DNA from 2 places in the Spirosoma jeollabukense genome. Region 2 is predicted to be linked to the other one. Evidence: riboswitches for the same ligand, from Rfam matches in the RefSeq annotation. Region 2 holds a riboswitch; the other holds the start of a gene.

Region 1 (5,030 bases), on a different contig from region 2:
GTAGTCAGTTACAAAACAAAGAAGTCGCCATACGCCTGCTGAAATCTAAATTATATGAGATTGAAGTCCAGAAACGTAATGCAGCCCGTGCCGAAGTGGAAGCTAGTAAGCAGAAAATCGAGTGGGGCTCGCAAATTCGTTCCTATGTGTTGGATGACCGGCGTGTGAAAGACCATCGCACCGGTTACCAGACATCTAATACAGAAGCCGTACTGGACGGCGACATTGATCCCTTCATCAAAGCATTTTTGCTGGAGCAGGAATAACAGACTAAACGATCAACGCTATCTTTAGCGTGATTAAGAAGAGTTGATTGAGCTATTTATGGATGATTAGCTCAATCAACTTTTCCCAAAGACAGCAAGTAGGTTTAGGCGATTTTCTGATTTACCAGAGGTGTGTAAATCTAGATAGTCGCCTGAATTTTTTATCGTTTATGTCTCAATCCATAACTCGTCGTCAGACGTTGGCTGCCCTGACTGCCTCAGTTGGTGCAGCACTTTCTCCAAATTCACTGAACGCTATGCCTGCGCCAAGTGCTCAGTCACCCTTTACGCTTTGCCTGAACATGAGCACAATCCGGGGGCAAAAACTCGGATTCGTAAAGGAGTTAGAAGCCGCTTCTAAAGCAGGGTTTCGGTCGGTTGAAATCTGGGTTGAGACATTGCAGACGTATCTGAAAACCGGAGCTACTACGGCAGATGCCCGTAAAATTTTGGCGGATAATGGCATAAAGGTTGAAAATGCTATAGGTTTCGCGCCCTGGATTATAGACGATGAGGCTGCTCGCACTAAGGGACTTGAGCAACTTAAGGGTGAGATGGGGATGCTGGCCGAGGTAGGTTGTAAGCGCGTAGCTACCCCGCCTATAGGTGCTCAAACCCCTGGTAGCCCTAAAATCGATTTGTATAAAGCTGCCGAACGCTACCGGGCTATTCTGGAGTTGGGCGACAAAACGGGCGTTGTACCTCAATTAGAATTATGGGGCTTTTCTCCCAATTTGAGTCGCCTGGGAGAAGTTATGTTTGTTGCTATCGAAAGCGGCCACCCGTCGGCTCGGGTGTTGCTGGATATTTATCATCTCTACAAAGGCGGTTCAGGTTCGGTTAGTTTGCCATTGGTGGGTAAACCGGCTATTGAAGTATTTCACGTCAACGATTACACCGCCGATTTTACCCGCGAAAAAATAACCGATGCCGACCGGGTGTTTCCCGGTGATGGAGTTGCCCCCATTCGCGATACGTTGAAACTCATCAAACGTACTGATCAGCCTATTGTGCTGTCGCTGGAAGTATTCAACAAAAATTACTATGCGCAGGATGCGATGACCGTCACGAAAACGGCCATGACGAAGATGAAAGAGATGGTGGCCGGCCTTTAAAACGCCCAGGCCATCAAACCACCATCCACAGAAATCGTTTGGCCAGTGACGTAGCCCGATGCCGGCATACTCAAAAAAGACACGACAGAGGCCACTTCATCAGCTTCGCCGATGCGATTCATGGGGGTTCGTTTCAGGATACCCGCTAATTTTTCGGGATTCGTTAGCACGGGCGTGGCTAGCGGTGTATTGATGTACCAGGGCGCTACGGCATTTACCCGGATGCCATCCGACGCCCATTCAACGGCCAGATTACGCGTGAGTTGCAGCATCGCGGCTTTGGTCATGCCATAAAGCGAACCACTGCTAGTATGCGCTAGCCCGGATACCGACGAAACAAAAACAATCTTCCCGTTACCCGACGCTTTCAAAAGAGGGTGGGCTCTCTGACTCAGTTCATAGGCCGAGCGAAGATTCGTATTCAAAATGTGCTCATACTCGGCTGAGCTGTAATCGACGGTGGGCTTTCGGATGTTGGTTCCGGCGTTGTTGACCAAAATGTCCAGTCTGCCCCAAGTTGCTTTTACAACCTCAATAACCTGATTGGCTACGTCCGGTTGGCTGATGTCGGCAGCAAGGCCTGCTACCGTATGACCCTGCTGTTGATACGTGGTTAATTGTTGCTGCAAACGTTCATCATCGCGGGCCACAATGAAAACGGCCGCCCCGAGATCGAGAAATTGACGAACGATGGCTTCGCCGATGCCTTTTGTGCCACCTGTTACAAGGGCATATTGGCCGCTCAGCGACCAGAGTGATTGATTCATGGAGTTTTTGGTAATGACTATAAACGTAGCGTAGGCTAAAAATAGTAATAGCAATCATACCATAGTCGTCGTTGCATAGGTTTCCATCAATACTCTTGACTGAACACGTGACAATACTCCACGAATTCATCTACCTTTGTCCTGAGTTTTCGGTGCCTGATACTGTTTCATAGCAGCTTTCGTGGCTTAAAAGGGAAGTTGTCGAACCACAGATGTGGCGAAATGACAAAGCTGTCCCCGCAACTGTACGTCTCTCACCAAAATCGGGTCAATCTACATTGCCACTGCGCTAAGTCTAGCGTGGGAAGGCCGGAGCCGATGAGACAAGCCAGGAGACCTGCCGATAACTGTCAGTTAGTAACGCATTCGGAGGAAATGCGTCAACGTAGTGATTGGGTAATCCAGCGTTTTGGAGTACAGTTATTTTTCATTGATATTGGGAAAGCAAACCCTTTGGCGGTTCGTTTTAAGTCTGTTTGTCAGCCTGTTATATGGACGTATCAGTTACGCCCAAACGGATACGGTGGTGGCTGACCAGCCGCACACAGGACAAGTTGTATCGCTGTCGTTGGTGACGGTGCGGGCCATCGCGCCCGAGCGATTTCTGGCGGGGCAGAAATTACAACGTATCGACTCAACAACGCTTCTTCAGTTTCGATTTGGGTCACTAACCGATCTGCTGGCGTTCAATACGCCACTGGCGTTTAAAAATTACGGCCCCGGTCAGTTAGCGACGGTTTCGTTTCGAGGTACCTCGGCCAACCATACTGCCGTTCTCTGGAATGGCATCAATATCAACCAGCCAAACCTTGGCCAAACGGATTTTTCGACACTTCCCGTTGCTGGCTTCGACCGGATGGCGGTTCAGTACGGTTCTTCAGCCAGTGTTGTTGGCTCCGATGCTGTGGGCGGGAGTGTGCTATTGGGTAGCAGTCCTGTCTGGCAACCGGGTATTAACGTAACCGTTGGCCAGCAACTGGCTTCCTTTCGAAACAATAACACACAGGTGGGCATGCGATACGCTTCGGTGTTGGGCCAGAACTGGAAATTATCGGGGAAGACATTTGCCTATCGGAACAAGTTTAACAATGATTACCCATATACCGAACGGCGCAATTATTTCATGGAACAATCGGCCACGGCCCAGCGTGGATTCATGCAGGATCTTTATTTTCTGCACAAAAGTGGTAAGCAGCTATCAGTGAATGCCTGGTTAACCGATAATGACCTGACTCTTGCGCCCCAGGACCCTATTGCTCGTGAACGTACCCGTACGCAGTCAGCCCGTCTGCTTGCTACGTATGAAAATGATCAGACAACCCTGCGCCTGGGGTGGATTCGTGACGTCATTGATTATGGCAAAGGCGATTTTTCACAACCCAGCCATACGGCAACGGATCGTTTCATTGGCCGAGTTGAGCGGGAGTTTAGCTTGTTGCAGACTAAAATCAATAGTCACTTAAATTTGAGAGTTGGGGGCGAGTGGTCGCACTATCGAACGCGAACGGATGGCTACGGCGGCCAGTTAATTCAGGAAGACCGGGGGGATTTATATGCGCTGCTACGTTTCCAGACGACTCGCTGGCTAATTTCAGCGAATCTTCGACAAGCCTTCGTAACGCATTTTAATCCACCCATTACGCCATCGCTTGGCGCTGAATACCAGGTTATACAACACGATCTGTTTACGTTGACGGCTAAAGGATCGGTGAGTCGCAGCTATCGCGTACCAACGCTCAACGAGCGCTATTGGATCGACCTGGGCAATCCGAACCTGCTTCCTGAAAGTGGCCTGAATGCCGAAGCGGGATTAGCTGCAACTATTGTTTTCTCCGATCACCTTAACCTGAACGCCGAAGCAACTGCCTATCATAACCGGGTAGACAATTGGACGTACTGGAATCCTACGGATAATTATCACGTTGAAAACCTGCAATTAGTCGTAGCGCGTGGTGGCGAACTGGCTACTACGCTTACCTATGCCCGCAATGGTTGGCGGGCGGGTTTGCGCCTTGGATACGCTCTGACACGGTCGTCACAGAAGCGGGCCTATGATACGTATGCACAGGACGTGGTTGAGAAACAATTGCCTTACGTACCGGAGCACACCGGCACACTCAATACGTATGTGCAACGTGGCCCGATGCGCCTGACGGTACAAACTCAGGCGAACTCCCGGCTGTATATTACGTTCGACAATAGCCAGTTTTTTAAGGGGAACGTACTGACGAATATCATTCTGGAGAGTACGCTGAAAGTCGGTTCTATAACTGGCAGGCTTCAGGGACAGGTGAATAACGTATTCGATGCATTAGCGTTTAGTGTGAAGCGAAATGCGCTGCCGGGACGAAACGGGCTGCTTAACTTGATTATTAATTTTCCAACTAATACACGATGAAAAATCAATTGACAAAATCAATTGCCGTTAGCCTGTTGGCGCTAAGCGTCTGGAACTGTAAAACCTCCGATCCCGATCCAATTCCGTATGATTCGGGCGTATATATATTGAATTCGGGTAGTTTTTCCAGCAATAACGGGACGATCTCGTTTTTGCCACGTAGCAGTAAAACAGTAGCTACTAATATTTTTCAGGCCGCAAATCCATCGTTAGGCCTGAGTGGCGGGATACAGGGCTACACAGAAATTAATGGTAAAGGGCTGATTCTGGTCGATAATAGTTCGACGGGTCAGGATAAGGTCGAGATTGTTGAGGTGGGTACATTCAAGTCCCGCGCTACGTTAAAAACACCGGATATCGAAAATCCGCGTCAGGTGATTCAGGTCGGTTTGAACAAAGCTTACATCAGTTGCTGGGACGTTTCCGGTGATTATAACGCCGGTACGTTTTACAAAGATCCCGGTTATATCGCCGTCGTGGATTT
Region 2 (5,030 bases):
CGTGGTCGTCAATTTACCGCTAAACGCATCGAGTTTAACCCCCGCTTCAAACTGGTTTGCCTGCTCCAGCTTGGCAACTTTTCGGGCAATACTGTCCGGTGCCGTTACGTCGTAGGCGTTGTAGACGCCCTTGTTATTGAAGCTGTTCTGGTAATTGGCAAACAGCGAAACGCGATCTTTAATCGGTTGAAAAACAAGGCCGAACTTGGGCGATAAAGCGGTCTGGTTGTATGACGTAACGATGTCGCTGCCCACCGATCCACCCTGGTTCTGAAACTTATCGACCCGTAATGCTGCCAGTATGCTTAAGCGATCCGTCAGGTTCAGCACATCCGATACAAACGCGCTGTACGTATTGGATTTGTTGATAAGCGGATACGTAAACTGGGGTGGACCGCTGGCGTAGAGCGAGTCCATCCGGGGGCCATTGAACCGGCTGTAATCATAACCCGGCACATTGAGGGGCACGACGTCGAGCTGGCTACCAAAAAAGTGCTGATCCGAATTTATACGTAGGTAATCCAGCCCTAAAACGATGCGGTTGCGCATGGCGCCGATTTTGAAATCGCCGTTGAAATTCTGCTGGATTTCAAAAACCCGATTGGTGCTATGGTTCGTCGATTGATCGGCTCGGGCCAGGTAGTTCGCTTTTCCGGCATCAGCCGCGTTGCCGGTAATCGCGGCATCGGGCATCAAATAGAAATAAGGACCAAAACCGTTTGAGAAACTGCTGCTGTGGGTAAAATTGGTTGTCGAGGTAAAAGTCGACGACATTTTGTACGTCACCTTGCCAAATAAATTGACGCTTCTTGAGGTCTGCTCAAGGCCGCTCCCCATGTACGAATTTTGATAATCGACGTTCAGCTGGTCGGCCCGTGAAGCACCCAGCGCGGCTGCGGGATAATAAAAGAAGAGAATTTGCTTGCCTATGTTACGTCCCTGAAACAACTCGGCGTCTGCTAGGAGAGTTAAGCGATCGTTGACTTTATACGACAGGCTTGGCGCCACGGCGAAGGTTCTGGAAAACCCCTGTGTCTGGAACGTACCTTCGTAATTGAAGGCCGTATTCAGGCGGAAAAGTAGCTGTTTTGCCTTGTCGATAGGTGCGTTGACATCGGCGCTCACCCGGTTGAACCCGTAGCTGCCACCCGCGTAGGTGATTTCTCCCCCAAAGGTGTCGTATGGTTTTTTAGTAATGCGGTTAATTAAGCCACCGTATGATGTCAATGTGCTCCCAAACAACGTAGCCGATGGCCCTTTGATAACTTCCAGTTTTTCCAGATTGGCCGCATCAATGGTACTCGTTACGTTACCGGCAAGCCCGTTTCGGAGCTGACTCTGCACAATAAACCCACGCGTATTGTAGAAACTGCCACCGTCGCCCGCGCGTCCCGTGGCATCCCACATTTTCTGAAGACCGGGTGCATTCCGCATGGCGTCATCCACCGAAAAGACCAGCTGTTCAGACAGTAATTCTTTGCCGATGGTGTTATAAACCTGCGGATTTTCCAGGTTTCTCAAAGGCATTTTGCCCACGTCGTCGCTGCTTTTAGCCGCAAATCGATTCAGTTTACCCGCCCGAATAATGACTTCCGTCAACTGAGCCGTGTTCTCCGACAAGGTAAAATCAACCGGTGCTGTTTCCCTTCCGGAAACCGTTACGGTTTTCTCCTCAGAGCGCAGGCCGATCGCCGAAACCAGCACTGTATATGAACCCTCTTTTACCCTGGTAATTGCATATTCGCCTTTGCCATTGGTAATGGCACCCTGGCCTTTTCCTTTCAGGACGACTGTAACATACTCCGCCGGGTTGCCATCAGACGTCAGGATTTTCCCTCGTACCGTAGCCACTTGCTGGGCATTCGTGAGTAAAGGAAAGGTAACGAACGTGGCAACGATCAACAGGAATTGTAAATACTTAACCATTTTCACTCTTATTTAGACTAATTATAAAAATGCAAATGACTATATAAACAGGAAACCACGCAAGTAGTTTGCATGATTTTCAGGTAAAGTGATACGGAAAGTTTGTATTGTCTTGTTTTTTCTGACAGCAAAGTTGACGGCCCAATTGTCTAGATAGCTATAAAATTTCCTATATCCGTCAGGCAATTCCTTGAAAGCGTTGGCTGATATGATGACTAGCTATATAAGGGTTGTTTACGCTTTACTACGTTTTGCTGAGTGGATAGCGCCAAAAGTGGTATCTTCGCCCGATAGTTATATTTGTTTCTCCAACAGAGAAGGGTTTGCTTCGCTGCAATTAATAGGGAATCGTGTGTGAGTCACGAGCTGTCGCGCAACTGTAAGTAACGCTGAAATTTCTGCCGGGGCGAGTCATCGCCGGGTACGTCCACTGGTCCGATTTGCCGGGCTGGGAAGGTTGGCAGAGATGTTACAAGCCAGGAGACCTGCCTTTTTTTGTTGACAATGCTTTCGCGTTTTGAGGCATGGTCAAGTTGGGTGGTATTAGTCTTCAGGGATCATTTTAGCCCGTTGGTACGCCTATCCTGTCCGTCCTCTCACTCGTTAGTGCTGGAAGCAACCCAGATTCAGCCTAAATCAGTTTATTGAGGTGACAAGCGATCAACCCATCTTCAAATCCCACTTCCTGATTGCCGCACCATCCAGTGGTTCCGGCAAAACCACGCTGACGCTGGGGGTGCTACGTGCTTTGGCGAATCGGGGCTTGCGGGTACAGCCGTTTAAATGCGGGCCGGATTACATTGATAAGATGCATCATACCACAGCGGCTGGCACCCCAAGCATCAATCTCGATACGTTCATGGCGGCCGAACAACACGTAGCGGAGGTTTATGCGCAGTACGCTGGTTCTGCCGATGTGGCGGTGACGGAAGGGGTGATGGGTTTGTTCGATGGAGCGGACCGGATGCAGGGGAGCAGTGCGGCCATTGCCGAGTTACTGAATAGTCCGGTTGTGCTGGTTATCAATGCAAAGGCGATGGCCTATTCAGTCGCGCCGTTGCTGTATGGATTCAAGAATTTCTACAAAGGCATTAACCTCGTCGGGGCTATTTTCAACTTCGTCAACACAGAATCGCATTATCGCTTTTTAGCCGAAGCCTGCGCCGATGTGGGCGTCGAAGCATTAGGCTATTTTCCGGCCAATCCCGCATTTGCCATTCCGTCGCGGCATCTGGGCCTGCATATTTCGGACGAGACACACTATGAAACCATTATCCAGACCATTGCCGAAGCGATTCCAAAAACCATTGATATCGATCGACTTCTGGAAATTACCCGCACAGAGCTGACTCCAATTCGATACGTACCTCGTTCGTTGCCCCGCGCTGCGCCTATCAGGATTTCCATTGCTCGTGATGAGGCATTTACGTTTATGTACCACCAAAATATAGACGTGCTGACTCGGTTTGGCAAGGTTACTTTTTTCAGTCCGTTACACGATGCGGTTCTTCCCCAAACGGATTTTCTGTACCTACCCGGCGGCTACCCCGAACTTAATGCCGAAGCCTTGAGCCAGAATGTTTCCATGCAGGAGAGCATTCGAGCGTATTGTCAGTCGGACGGGTTGGCCTATGCTGAATGCGGTGGCCTGATGTATCTGGGCCAGTCGATTACGGATGCTGACGGAAACTCGTTTTCGATGGTTGGCGCATTGGATACCACTACGTCGATGCTCGCGCCCAGAATGACACTCGGTTACCGGATTATTCAGTGGGATGAACTGACGCTGAAAGGCCATGAATTTCACTATTCAACCTTAGAAGAACGTAACGTGCAGCCGTCCGTCGCATCGGTGACAAACGCGAAAGGAGTGCCCGTTGAGACGAAGTTATACCGAGTGCAAAACACCTTTGCCTCGTATCTGCATGTGTATTGGGGCGATAAACCGGAATTTATCCAACAATTGCTGTCGGCCAAATCTGTTGACAAACGTTACGTTACGATGTAAAAGTATGACTGAAATCAAACGCCAGCGGGTGATGCGGCCCGACGGAAAAGCCATTAATCTTGTTCAGCGACGGGGGCATTTGTCCTATTGCTATAATGCCTGTTGCTGCGGCCGAACGGATCGGGGTTTTGCCGCCGTGCCGGTCGATCTGTACAAAACGGAATGGCTACGGCGCAAAATCCGGAACGTAGTGCACATGACCAAAGGCGGTTGCCTCGGTCCCTGCACGCTGGCCAATGTCGTTACGTTGCTGTTCGACGGTAATTCGGTCTGGTTCCAGTCGATCAACAGCGACTGGCAAGTAATCGCGATTTTCGACTATATCGAAAGCATGATTGCTGCCGACGGATTTCTGGTTCCCCCCGCCGAATTGTCGGAGTACGTCTTTCAGTTTTACACCTGGAAAGGTTCGGAAATAGCCACGCAACTTGGTCAGACGGCCACGCCATCGGGCGGCATCGTGTTTCTGACCCACGCCGACACCGATTTGCTGACGTTGAGTCTTGTCCTGCAGGGTTTACCGGACGACTTTCCGAAAACGTCGGGAATCAGTTTACTGGCGATCAGGAGTGAAGCACAAATGGCACAGTTGCTGGACCGGGAAATTGGCGCAGCCCAGATCATCGTGCTACGTATCCACGGTCGGCCGAGCAGCGTGCCGGGCTTCCACGAACTGGTTCGTCGGGCGAATGAGAAAGGCCAGCACCTCATCGTGATCAGCGGTACGGGCGATCTGAACCCCGAGTTTGCGGCTGCTTCGACGGTTTCGCCCGCTATTCTGCATGATACGCTGGCCTACGTTCAGGCGGGTGGTTACCAGAACCTTAACTCACTACTGTACTTCCTGTCCGATCATTTGCTGATGACGGGCTTCGGGTCGGATGCGCCTATTCAGCTACCCGAGCACGGCATCTACCATCCCGATCTGCCCGAAAACGCAGACCTGTCGGATTGGGTGCAACGGCATAATCCCGACCAGCCAACCGTTGGTATTACGTTCTATCGGTCGCACTGGATTAGCGGAAATATGGCCTTTATTGATGCCTTGGTTCGTTCGCTGGAAGATAAAGATGTCAATGCATTGCCCGTTTTTACA

What was found. A riboswitch is a leader RNA that binds a small molecule or an ion and turns the genes downstream of it on or off. The one in region 2 is predicted to bind cobalamin.
Region 1: another riboswitch for cobalamin. It lies ahead of ACYVEA_RS16400 (TonB-dependent receptor plug domain-containing protein); the one in region 2 lies ahead of ACYVEA_RS25305 (cobyrinate a,c-diamide synthase).

Annotation. Positions count from the first base shown of each region.
Region 1 is NZ_BAAHAD010000003.1:533,628-538,657, forward strand. It holds one part of gene prfB (peptide chain release factor 2) at 1-266, shown strand, start outside; gene ACYVEA_RS16390 (sugar phosphate isomerase/epimerase family protein) at 437-1,381, shown strand; gene ACYVEA_RS16395 (SDR family oxidoreductase) at 1,378-2,148, opposite strand; cobalamin riboswitch at 2,282-2,507, shown strand; gene ACYVEA_RS16400 (TonB-dependent receptor plug domain-containing protein) at 2,585-4,546, shown strand; gene ACYVEA_RS16405 (YncE family protein) at 4,543-5,030, shown strand, end outside.
Region 2 is NZ_BAAHAD010000008.1:266,985-272,014, forward strand. It holds gene ACYVEA_RS25300 (TonB-dependent receptor domain-containing protein) at 1-1,926, opposite strand, end outside; cobalamin riboswitch at 2,229-2,433, shown strand; gene ACYVEA_RS25305 (cobyrinate a,c-diamide synthase) at 2,576-3,934, shown strand; gene cobN (cobaltochelatase subunit CobN) at 3,939-5,030, shown strand, end outside.